Regions from separate parts of the Nocardioides sp. 616 genome, predicted to be linked through region 1. Evidence: riboswitches for the same ligand, from Rfam matches in the RefSeq annotation. Region 1 holds a riboswitch; the other holds the start of a gene.

Region 1 (6,042 bases):
TCGACGCGGCCAGGGCGAGGACCCCCATCACGACGGTCACCCCGATGAGCAGGACATAGGCGCGGCGATACACCCCGGCAGTCTAGGGACCCGACGCTCACGCGTCCGAATCCGGTATCCGGGCGATACGGGACGCCTCCACCACCAGAGGCACCTGCTCCCCCACCGCCACCCGGGCATCGAGGCGGGCCACCGCGTGCAGCCGCCCGACCCCCGGCACGTCGACCTGGAGCCGCAGCAGCTCCGGCGTGCTGAGCACCGCGGTCACCGTGCCGGTCAGCCTCCCGGCGGGATCCACCACCAGGGCCGAGCGCCGCAGCGCCAGCAGCCCGCCCGGCTCCAGGCCCGCCGCGACCGCCATCCGACGCGCGGCATCGTCGCGCAGCACCCCGGCGTAGCCGAGGAACTCCGCGGTGACCGCGTCCACCGGCTCCGCCCACACCCCGGAGATGGGTCCCTGCTGCACGACCCGCCCCGAGAACATCACCGCGATGCGGTCGGCCACGATGAACGCCTCGTCGTGGTCGTGGGTGACCATCAGCGCCGTGGTCCCGGACTCGCGCAGGATCCTGGCCAGGTCGGCGGCCAGCGACTCCCGCAGCGCGGCGTCCAGCGCGGAGAGCGGCTCGTCGAGCAGGAGCAGCCGGGGCTGGACCGCGAGCGCCCGGGCCAGCGCCACCCGCTGCCGCTCGCCCCCGGACAGGGTGGCCGGCATCCGGTCGGCGTACCCGGCCAGCCCGACCAGCTCCAGCAGCTCGGCCACCCGCGCCGCGACCGTGGCGGGGGGGACCCGCCGCAGCCGCAGCGCGTAGCCCACGTTGCGGGCCACCGACAGGTGGGCGAAGAGCTGCCCGTCCTGGAACATCAGCGCGAACCCCCGCCGGTGCGTGGCACGCCCGGCCAGGTCCTCGCCGTCGAACCGGACCGTCCCGGCGCTGACCGGCTCCAGCCCGGCGATGCTGCGCAGCAGGGTCGACTTGCCGCACCCCGAGGGACCGAGCACGGCCAGCACCTCGCCCCCCGGCAGGTCCAGGGAGACGGAGTCGACGGCGACCAGGTCGCCGTAGCGCACGGAGACGTCGCGGAGGGAGAGGAGGGCAGCCATGTCGCTAGAAGGCTCCCACGGCCGGCACCCGCAGGCGCTCCACGGCGAGCATCACCGCGGCCGTGACGCCGGCCAGCAGCACCGACGCGGCCAGCGCCATGCCGTAGTTCATCTCGCCGGGATTGCCGATCAGGCGGAAGATCACCACCGGCACGGTCGGGTTCTCCTCCCGGGCCAGGAAGGAGGTGGCCCCGAACTCCCCCAGCGACGCCGCGAACGCGAAGCCGGTGGCGGCGAGCAGCGGCTTCCAGACCGCGGGGACGTCCACGGTGAGGAAGGAGCGCAGCGGGCCGGCCCCGAGCGAGGCCGCGGCCTGGCGCTGACGGTCGTCCAGGCCGGCCAGCACCGGGACCAGGGTGCGGACCACCAGCGGCAGCGCCACCAGCGCCTGGGCGATCGGCACCAGCAGCGCCGAGTCCCGCAGGTCCACCGGCGGCCGGTCCAGGGCGATCAGGAAGCCGAACCCGAGGGTGACCGCGGAGACTCCCAGGGGGAGCATGAACAGGCCGTCGAGCCAGGACCGCAGCCGGCGCTCGGCCCGGGTGTGGGAGCGACGCGTGACCATCACGGCCAGGACGAGCCCGAGGACCAGCGCCATCGTGGTCGCGTCGGCGGCGGTGCGCAGCGAGGTGGCCAGCGCCTGGGTCACCGGGACCAGCAGCGCCCGGTCCTCACCGGTCCCCGAGAGGGCCCGGTAGTTGCCCAAGCCCCACTCGCCCCCGACCCGCAGCGAGCCCACCACGAGGGTGACCAGCGGCGTCGCCACGAACACCACCAGCACCCCGGTCATCGCCAGCGCCGGGAGGTCGTGCCGGCTCGGGCGTCTCGGCGCCACGGCGCGACGCGACACGGTCGTGGCGCCGTTGCGGGTGCGGCCGGTGAGCACCAGCAGCCCGGTGATCAGCACCAGCTGCAGCACCGAGAGCGCGGCGGCCGCCTGCAGGTCGAACAGGGTGGTGGTGAGCAGGTAGATCTCGGTCTCCACCGTGGCGTAGCGCACCCCGCCGAGCACCAGCACGATCCCGAAGGCGGTGGCGCAGAACAGGAACACCACCGAGGCGGCGGAGACGATCGCGGGCCGCAGGGCCGGGAGGGTGACGGTGCGCAGCACCTGCCACGGCGAGGCCCCCAGCGCCGCCGCCGCCTCGCCCGGCCGCGGGTCCAGCCCCTCCCAGGCCGCCCCCACGGAGCGGATCACCACGGCTGCGTTGAAGAACGCCAGGCCCGCGACGATCGCGACCGGGGTACCGTCCAGGCCCAGGAAGCCCAGGGGCCCGGACTCACCGAGCAGCTGCCGGAAGGCGACCCCCACGACGACCGTGGGCAGCACGAACGGCACCAGCAGCACCGCTCGCAGCACGGCGCGTCCGGGCAGCGCGAGCCGGCTCAGCGCGTACGCCGCCGGCAGTCCCAGGAGCAGCGAGAGCGCGGTACCGGCCAGCGCGGAGCCCAGGGTGAAGGCCAGCACCCGCGCCACCCGGGGTCGGGCCAGCACCTGGAGCACGCCCGGGACGTCGAGCTGCCCGTCGACGACGAAGCCGCGGCTCACCATCGCGGCGACGGGCAGCACGAAGAAGACGCCGAGGACCAGCAGCGGCCCCGTTGCCAGGGCGCCCAGGACCAGCAGCCGCCGGGGCGGCCGCACCCCGCTCGCCCACTGAGGAGTCACTCGGTGGTGAGGTCGGTCCACCGCTGGAGCCACGTGTCCCGGTTGGCCGCAATGTCGGCGGGGTCGACCGTGTAGGGGTCCTCGGGGCGGGCGGCGTAGCGGGCCCAGTCCTCGGGCAGGTCCACGCCCGTGACCACCGGGAAGACGTACATGCTCTCCGGCAGCGCCGCCTGGGTCTCCGGCTCCTGCAGGAACGCGACCAGGTCCCTCGCGCCCTCGGGGTTGGCCGCACCCTTGAGCACCCCGGCGTACTCCACCTGCTGGAAGCAGGTCTCCAGCAGCGCGCTGGTCGTGGACTTCTCCGACCCCTCGGGCACGGTGAACGCGGGTGAGGAGTCGTAGGAGACCACGATGGGCCGCTCCCCGCCCTCGCCCCCCTGGGTGAAGTCGGTGTAGTAGGCGTCCGACCAGCCGTCGACGACCTTGAGGCCGTTGTCCAGCAGCTCCGACCAGTACGCCGGCCACTTCTCGCCATAGGCGGCGACCGTGGTCAGCAGGAAGGCCATGCCCGGCGAGGAGGTCGACGCGGCCGGGGTCACCATCAGGTCCCGGTACGCCGGCTTCGTCAGGTCCGCCAGCGTCCGCGGCGGGACCACGTCCTGCTTGGCGAACCAGGTGTCGTCGATGTTGACGCAGACGGCCGCCACGTCGACCGGGGTGAGCCGGTCGGAGCCCTCGGGGAGCTCGTAGCGCCCGGCGCCGGGGGCCTGCGGCGGGTCGTAGGGGGCGAAGACCCCTTCGTCCAGGACTCGGGAGGCGAAGGTGTTGTCGACCCCGAACGCCACGTCGCCCGTGGGGTTCTCCTTGGTCAGCGCCAGCTTGGCGCTCAGCGCGCCGGCGTCGCCGGAGGAGCGCACCACGACCTCGTGGCCGTACTGCTCGCGGAACTCCGCGAGCAGCTCCTCGGGCAGCGTGAAGGAGTCGTGGGTGACCAGCACCACCTCGCTCGCCCCGCCCGCCTCGGCGCTCTGGTCCTCACCCCCCAGCAGGCTGCAGGCGCCGAGCAGCGCACCGGTCAGTGCCAGTGCCGTCGCCCGGTGGAACGTCGACCGGTGGGACGTGGTGAGCCTTGAGCCCGTGCAGGCGTGCGTGTTCACGTGATGACTCCCTTCGCCGGTGCTAACCGGAGCAGGTTCTTAGGGTCTGCGGCGGATCCGCACTCTCAGCACCCGAGTCCTCGCGGACGAAGTGCTCCCCTGTCTTGTGCCGGCCAGCCTACAGATAGCCGAACCGCTTCAGCAGCGGCCACGCGATCGCGGTCACCACCGCACGGTCCGAGCGCGACATCTGGGTGCGCCAGGCGTCGTCGGCGCGCAGCTCGGTGATCCCGGTGCGGAACCGCATCGGGTTGCCCGCCACCGAGTGGCTCGGGTGCAGCTCGATGCTGTGGTCGTCCACCATCGGCAGCCCCGGCCGGCCAGGCAGCCCGAGCGCGTCCCAGGCCCCGGCGACCGCCTGGGCCGGGGAGGCCACCAGGTCCTCGTAGCGCAGCCGGGTCACCGGGACGCCGCGCCAGGCCAGCCCCTGGACCGTCAGGTTGCCCGACATCCACAGGGCGGTGCTGCGGGCCGGGGAGAAGCGCGGCATCGGCTCGCCGTCCGCCTCGGGCCGGGCCACCACCTTGGCCCAGGAGTGCGCCACCCCGCGGGCGTCGCGCACGATGTGCAGCACCCGCAGATCCAGGTCCTCCAGGTGGCTCAGGGTCACCGCGGTGGGGATCTCCTTGCTGGAGTCGACCAGGATCCGGGCGCCGCTGACCTGCTGCGCCGCGGCGTAGACGGCGCGGAACCAGCCGGCGTACTCGTCGATGGCGGCGCGGGTGGCGGCGTCCGGGCGACGCCGTACCGTGCGCGGCAGCCGGCGCTGGCGGTCCACCTGCGACTTGAGCTCGGCGATCCGGTCCACCTCGACCTGCTCCCACCCCCCGAAGGCGAGGCGTCCCACCTCGCTCCAGAAGGGGCACTGGTGGAACGGGCGCTCGCACGCGCACAGCTGGTCCTCGCGCACGCCCCGCTCCCACAGGTGCACGACCTCCCCGAGCAGGGTGACGCCGTCGATCTCGGCGAGCAGCCGCTCCGCCAGGGTGGACCCGCTGCGTCCCCAGCCGGCGATGTAGAGGACCAGCGGGTCGCCGGGCTGGCCGCCCATCTCAGGCCCCGTCGTCCAGGCCGCCGACGCGCCGGTAGACGTCCACGCCGTCCACGTCGGCGACGGTGACGTCGCCGCGGGCCACCAGCAGCACCAGGTGGGCCCGGGTCTCCATCGTGGCCAGGGCGGTGTTGAACACGTCCAGGCTCTCCAGCCGACGCTCGTGCCGGGTCCACCCCAGTCCGCCCGCCACCTCGTACGCCGTCCGCTCACCGGAGCCCACCAGCTCCAGGCATTGCGCGAGCCGGTGCTCGTGGTGGGCCAGCAGCTCCTCGGCCCGGGCGTGCGAGGAGGGCGCCAGGGGTCCGTGGGCCGGGAGCAGGCGCAGGTCGGGCAGAGCCCGGACCTTGGCGAGCGACGTCATGAAGTCACCCAGGGGCTGCTCGGGGGTCCCGCCCTCGAAGCCGATGGACGGGGTGATGGTGGGCAGCACGTGGTCGCCGGAGAAGAGCAGCCCGGCCGCGGTGTCGGCGAAGACGAAGTGGCCCTGGGTGTGACCGGGGGTGGAGACGGCGTCGATCCGGCGCTCGCCCACGGCCACCGTGTGGTCGCCCTCCAGCCAGGTGTCCGGGTAGCCCCAGACCGAGGGGTCGGGCTCGGCCTCGCCGGCGTGGTTGCCCCAGATCTTCGCCACGTCCGCGGCGCCGGCGCGCAGCAGCATCGCCAGATGGGGGTCCCCGGAGCTGAACCCGTCCTGGATCTCGTCGAGCGACCCCTTGTCGCCGATCCCCAGGCTGACGTGGGCGCCGTGCTCGGTGCGCAGCGCGACCGCCTGGGTGTAGTGGTCGCGGTGCGCGTGGGTGACCAGGAAGGAGCGGATGTCGGCGGGGGTGTGGCCGAGCAGCGCCAGCGACCGCTCGAGCACCGCGCGGGAGGCTTCGATGGCCCAGCCGCCGTCGATCAGGGTGAGCCCGTCGTCGGTCTCCACGGTGTAGACGTTGATGGCGCGCAGCCCGTCCAGCGGCAGTGGCAGTGGGATCCGGTGCACTCCGGGCGCCACCGGCCAGGCGCCCTCCTCGGTCCAGGCGAGGCCCGAGTCCGGCGACACCGCACCTGCGGTGGAGGTGGGCGTGGCGGCGGGGGTGGTCTCATTCATGGGACCGCCACTGTAGGCGGGGCG
Region 2 (6,042 bases), on a different contig from region 1:
GAGGTGGATGCCGTGAGGGTCACCGGTGGATTCCGGGTGCTGCGTGCCCTGGCCCTGATCGCCTTCGCGGCGTACTTCTTCGTGCCGATGCTGGCGATGTTCGACTTCTCCACCCAGGTGCGGGGCAGCGCCCCGGGTCGCACCTGGGACAACTGGGGCTTCATGGTCACCGACGAGGACTTCCGCTCCGCGATCGTCACCTCGCTGCTGCTGGCGTTGTTCACGGTGGTGCTGATGGTGGTGCTGCTCGTGCCCACGATGGTCTGGACCCGGTTGCGGGTGCCCCAGGCGCGCCGGCTCATCGAGTTCCTGTGCCTGCTGCCGCTGACCATCCCGGCCCTGGTCATCGTGGTCGGGTTCAGCAACGTCTTCTCCTGGGTCACCCTGCTGCTCGGTGACTCCGCGCTGACCCTGACCTTCGCCTACGTGGTGCTGGTGCTGCCGTACGCCTACCGGTCGATCGACGCAGCGCTGTCCGCCATCGACGTCACCACCCTGGCCGAGGCCGCGCGCTCCCTGGGCGCGGGCTGGGCCACCGTGATCCTGCGGGTGATCCTGCCCAACATCACCGGTGGGGTCCTCGGCGCCGCCTTCATCTCGGTGGCCCTGGTGCTGGGAGAGTTCACCTTCGCCTCGCTGCTGCACTTCGACACCATGCCGGTCGCGATGGCCTCCATCTACAAGAGCAACGGCCCGGCCGCGATGGCAGGCGCCCTCGCGACCATGGCCCTGACCACGTTCCTGCTGCTGGGGTTCACCTTCCTCAGCCGGAACCGCCACCAGCAAGGAGCCGGACGATGACCGCCCCACCGAAGACTGGACGCGGTCTCGCTGTCCAGCTCAAGGACCTGACCCGCGTCTACGGCTCGGTGCGCGCCCTGGACGGCTTCGACCTGGAGATCGACCCCGGCGAGATGATCGTGCTGCTGGGTCCCTCGGGCTGCGGCAAGACCACCGCCCTGCGCATCCTGGCCGGCCTGGACCGGGCCACCTCGGGGACCGTGAGCGTGGGCGGACGGGACGTCACCAGGGTGCCGGCCAACAAGCGGGACATGGGGATGGTCTTCCAGGCCTACAGCCTCTTCCCGCACATGACCGTGATCGACAACGTGGCCTTCGGGCTCCGGCTGCGGGGCACCGGCCGCGCGGCGCGACGCGAGCGTGCCGGTGCGATGCTCGACCTCGTCGGGCTCCACACCCAGGCCGACCGCTACGCCCACGAGCTCTCCGGAGGTCAGCAGCAGCGGGTGGCACTGGCTCGCGCGCTGGCCTTCGAGCCGTCCGTGCTGCTGCTCGACGAGCCGCTGTCCGCGCTGGACGCCAAGGTGCGGGTGCAGCTGCGTGACGAGATCAGGCGGGTGCAGCTCGAGGTCGGGACCACCACGTTGTTCGTCACCCACGACCAGGAGGAGGCGCTCGCCGTCGCAGACCGGGTGGGAGTGATGAACGCGGGACGGCTGGAGCAGCTGGCACCTCCGACCGAGCTCTACTCCGCGCCGGCCACCCCGTTCGTGGGTGCCTTCGTGGGACTCTCCAACCGGCTGCCGGCGCGCGTGGAGGGCACCGAGGCCGTCGTGCTCGGCCAGCGGGTCCCCGTGCTGCCCGGATCCGCCACCGGCGAGGGGCTGGCGCTGGTCCGCCCCGAGTCGATCGTGCTCGTCGCGGATGCCGGAGCCACCACCACGGTCACCTCCGTCGGCTTCCTGGGTCCGGTCTCGCGGGTGCACTGTGCGCTGGAGGACGGCACCGACGTCATCGTGCAGCTGGCCAGCTCGGCCGCGACGCAGCTGCGCCCCGGTGACCGGGTGGCGCTGACCGTCTCCCCGGCGCCGGTGCTCGTCGTGGGTCGCTGAGCCGTCTCGACGTGGTCGCCCGGCGCTGCTAGCGTCGGAGGTGTCCACCACGGGAGCCTGCGGCAGCGGGCTGAGAGGGAGCTGTTCCGCTCCGACCGTCGAACCTGATCCGGGTCATGCCGGCGAAGGAAGCGTCGAGGAGCTCACGTGTACCCCACCCTCCTGCCCCGTCTGTTCTGCCTCGTCTCGGCCACCGACGACCTGACCCTGCTCACCGCCCTCGCGGGGGCCGGGGTCGACGGCTTCCAGGTCCGGGCCAAGGGGGCCGGCGACCGCGAGCTGCTGGCGCTGGTCACCCTGGTCATCGCGGCCGTCCGCTCCCACGGCGCCGCGGTGGTGGTCAACGACCGGGTCGACATCGCCCTGGCGACCGGGGCGGACGGGGTGCACCTGGGAGCCGACGACCTCCCAGTCGCGGTGGCGCGGCGGCTGGCGCCCGACCTGCTGGTGGGGGCGACGTGCCGGGATCGACAGGCGGTGGCGCAGGCGCGCGCCGACGGGGCGACGTACGCCGGGTTCGGGCCGGTGTGGGGCACGCGCAGCAAGTCGGGACTGCCCACGCCCCTGGGACCGGGGGCGATCGAGTCCGCCCAGGGGGTGCTGCCTCTCTTCGCCATCGGTGGGGTCACCGCGGCACGCGCGGTCCAGGCGCGTGCCGCCGGGGCGCACGGTGTGGCGGTCATCGCCGGGATCTGGGGCGCGCGAGATCCGGTGGCCGCGGCCAAGGAGCTCGTGACGGCGTCGGCCTGAGGAGCACGACATGACCGTCGAGGACAGCACGCTCCGGGTCCGGGTGCTGGGCGCGGGGATCATCGGGCTCACCTGTGCCCTGGAGCTGGGGCGTCGCGGGCACCGCGTCGAGGTGGTCGACCCCGCGCCCGGCAGCGGCGCCTCCTGGGCCGCGGCCGGGATGCTGAGCCCGGCCGGCGAGGCCTGGCACGGTGAGGCCGACCTGCTCCGGACCGGTCGGCGCAGTGCCGACCTGTGGCCGGAGCTGGCCCGGGACCTGGGAGTGCCGCTGCGGCAGGTCGGCACCATGCTGGTGGCCCACGACGCCGGGGACGCCGAGGACCTGGGTCGGCTGCTGTCGCTCCTCACCGACCACGGCGAGCCCGTGGAGCGGCTCGCCAGTCGCGACGCCCGGGTCCTGGAGCCTGCCCTGGCCCGAGGCTGTGCGGGAGCCGCCCTGCTGCCGCGCGACCACAGCGTGGACCCCCGGGCCGTGGTGCGGGCGCTGCGACGCCGGTGCCGGGTGGTCCCGGCCGCCACCGGGCCGGCCGACGTCACTGTCGTGGCGACCGGGACCACCCTGCCCCCGCCGTTCGCCCACCTGGTGCGCGGGGTGCGCGGGGAGGTGGTGCGGGCGCACTGCCCCGACCCGCCCCGCCGCACCCTGCGCGGCTGGGTGCGGGGCACCCCGGTCTACGTCGTGCCCCGCCCGGACGGCGAGGTGGTCATCGGTGCCACCCAGAGCGAGCACGCCGCACCGCCCGTGGTGACGCTGGAGGGCCTGGCGACCCTGCTGGTGGCGGCGCGGACCCTGCTGCCCGGACTGGACCGCGCCACCTTCGGCGAGGCGGTCGCCCGGGACCGCCCGGCCTCCGTCGACCACCGTCCGCTGGTGGGTGCCACCCACCTGCCGGAGGTGCTGCTGGCCGCGGGGCACCACCGGCACGGGGTGCTGCTGGCCCCGCTCACCGCGGTGCTGATCGCGGACCACCTGGACGGCGGCGCGAGCGAGCCGTCCTGGGACCCACGTCGATTCGACACCGTCCACCCGCCGACCGGGCCGTCCCAGACGGCGCAGAGCAGGAGCGTGCCGCAATGAGGATCGTGCTGAACGGCTCGCCCGCCGAGGTGCCGCCGGGCACCGTGGCCGAGCTGCTGGGCGGCCTTCGTCCCGGAGTCGCCGTGGCCGTCAACGGCGAGGTGGTGCCTCGAGCGGCAGTCGGCTGTCGAGAGCTGGTCCCCGGTGACGTGGTCGAGGTCGTGACGGCGGTGCAGGGCGGATGACCGGCCTGCGTGTCGCCGGGGTGGAGCTGACCTCCCGACTGCTGCTCGGCACCGGGGGACTGCCCCGGCTCTCGCTGCTCGAGCCCGTGCTGGAGGCCGCTCGTCCCGGCCTGGTCACGGTGAGCATGCGGCGCGCCGGGGGCGGTGCGCAGAACGGACTGCTGGGCCTCCTGGGTCGGCACGGGGTCCGGGTGCTGCCCAACACGGCTGGTTGCCGCTCGGCCCGGGAGGCGGTGCTGACGGCTCGGCTGGCGCGGGAGGCCCTGGGGACCGACTGGGTCAAGCTCGAGGTGATCGGCGACGAGGAGTCCCTGCTGCCCGACGCCGTGGAGCTGTTGGAGGCCGCGGAGCAGCTGGTGTCCGACGGGTTCGCGGTGCTGCCCTACCTGGGCGCCGACCCCGTGCTCGCCCGACGGCTCGCCGACCTCGGCTGCGTCGCGGTGATGCCCCTCGGGTCGCCCATCGGGTCGGGCCTGGGAGTGCTGGACCCGTTCGCGGTGGAGTCGGTGGTGGCCGCGGTCCAGGTGCCGGTCGTGCTGGACGCCGGCATCGGCACCGCCAGCGACGCGGCCCTGGCAATGGAGCTCGGCTGCGCCGGAGTCCTCGCGGCCTCTGCGGTGACCCGGGCCGACGCCCCGCCGGTGATGGCGCGGGCGCTGCGCCTGGCGGTGGAGGCGGGGTACGCCGCCCGGGAGGCCGGGCGCATCCCGCGCCGCGCCACGGCCCGGGCCTCGAGCCCGCGCGAGGGGCGGGTCGGATGAGCCCGCGCACCCGTCGCGCCCCGGGGCCCGGTCCCGCGGGTCCCACAGCGCTGCCCAGACTGGTCCTGGTCACCGACCGCAGCCAGCTGCCACCGGGACGAGACCTGGTCGGCACGATCGCCGAGTGTGCGAGTGCCGGGTTGGGGGCGGTCATCGTGCGCGAGCACGACCTGCGGCCGGCGACGCGTCGGGCGCTGGTCGCGGCGCTGGCCGAGCTGGCGGGCCTGGTCGTGGTCTCCTCCCGCCTCGCGGATCCCGCCGCGCACGGCCTCCACCTCGCCGCCCACCAGGAGCCGGAGCAGCTGGGGGAGTCGGCCGGTCCCTGGGGCCGGTCCTGCCACTCCCGCTCCGAGGTCGTCGCGGTGCGGCGCGCCGGGGGGCGCTGGGCCACCCTGTCGCCGTTCGCCTGCTCGGCGAGCAAGCCCGGGTACGGACCTGCGGTGCCGCGGACGGCGTACCGCGGGCTCCCGCTGCCCGTCCTGGCGCTCGGCGGGATCGGGATCGACAACGCCCGCCAAGCGCTGGAGGCCGGGGCCCACGGGGTGGCCGTGATGGGCGAGGTGATGCGGGCAGCCGATCCTGCCGGGGTCGTGGCCCGGCTGCTGGAGGTCACCCGGTGACGCCGAGAAGCGGGCGCGGCACTCCGCCGGTGGTGCTGACCATCGCCGGCACGGACTCCGGCGGCGCCGCCGGGGTCGCCGCGGACCTGGCCACGATCGGTCAGCTCGGCGCCCACGGGGCCTGCGTGGTCACTGCGGTCACCGCCCAGGACACCACCGGCGTGCGGGCGGTCCACCCGGTGCCGCTGGCGGTGGTCTCGGCCCAGCTGGACGCGGTCCTGGAGGACCTCCCGGTGGCGTGCGTGAAGACCGGGATGCTCGGCTCGGCCGACGTGGTCGCGCTGGTGGCCACCCGGGTGCGGGACCTCGGGCTGCCCCTGGTGGTGGACCCGGTGCTGGTGGCCACCAGCGGGGCCGTGCTCGGCGACACGGAGGTGGTGGCCGCCTACCGGGAGCACCTGCTGCCGGTGGCCACGGTGGCCACCCCCAACGGTGACGAGGCGGCCGCCCTGGCCGGGCTCCGGGCGTCCGCCCCCGAGCTGGCCCGGGCGCTGACGAGGCTCGGGTGCTCGGTGGTGGTGACCGGTGGACCCGAGGGCACGGACTGGCTCGCCAGACCCGGCGGCGAGCCACTGTCGCTGCGTCACGCAGCGGTCGCGACGACGAACGACCACGGCACCGGCTGCACCCACAGCAGTGCGCTGGCCACCCGCTTGGCCTCCGGCGTCGACCTGGTGCAGGCGGTGGCACAGGCCGCCGAGTTCACCACCTCCGCGCTGCGCCGCAGCCGGCAGTGGGAGCTGGGCCGAGGTCGGGGGCCCGTGGCCCACACCGCCGCGGCGGCGCAGCCGGTGG

What was found. Region 1 has a riboswitch for thiamine pyrophosphate ahead of C5H89_RS03765 (thiamine ABC transporter substrate-binding protein). Riboswitches for the same ligand answer to the same signal wherever they lie in the genome.
Region 2: linked by a shared signal. The riboswitch ahead of thiE (thiamine phosphate synthase) and the one ahead of C5H89_RS03765 (thiamine ABC transporter substrate-binding protein) in region 1 are both predicted to bind thiamine pyrophosphate.

The regions. Positions count from the first base shown of each region.
Region 1 covers NZ_POAG01000010.1:363,446-369,487, forward strand. The annotation lists gene C5H89_RS03750 (phosphatase PAP2 family protein) at 1-73, opposite strand, end outside; gene C5H89_RS03755 (ABC transporter ATP-binding protein) at 98-1,105, opposite strand; gene C5H89_RS03760 (iron ABC transporter permease) at 1,110-2,750, opposite strand; gene C5H89_RS03765 (thiamine ABC transporter substrate-binding protein) at 2,771-3,871, opposite strand; TPP riboswitch at 3,863-3,982, opposite strand; gene C5H89_RS03770 (sulfotransferase) at 3,990-4,922, opposite strand; gene C5H89_RS03775 (MBL fold metallo-hydrolase) at 4,924-6,018, opposite strand.
Region 2 covers NZ_POAG01000022.1:226,284-232,325, forward strand. The annotation lists gene C5H89_RS15950 (ABC transporter permease subunit) at 1-16, shown strand, start outside; gene C5H89_RS15955 (ABC transporter permease subunit) at 13-801, shown strand; gene C5H89_RS15960 (ABC transporter ATP-binding protein) at 798-1,853, shown strand; TPP riboswitch at 1,893-2,002, shown strand; gene thiE (thiamine phosphate synthase) at 2,001-2,603, shown strand; gene C5H89_RS15970 (FAD-dependent oxidoreductase) at 2,614-3,681, shown strand; gene thiS (sulfur carrier protein ThiS) at 3,678-3,866, shown strand; gene C5H89_RS15980 (thiazole synthase) at 3,863-4,627, shown strand; gene C5H89_RS15985 (thiamine phosphate synthase) at 4,624-5,247, shown strand; gene thiD (bifunctional hydroxymethylpyrimidine kinase/phosphomethylpyrimidine kinase) at 5,244-6,042, shown strand, end outside.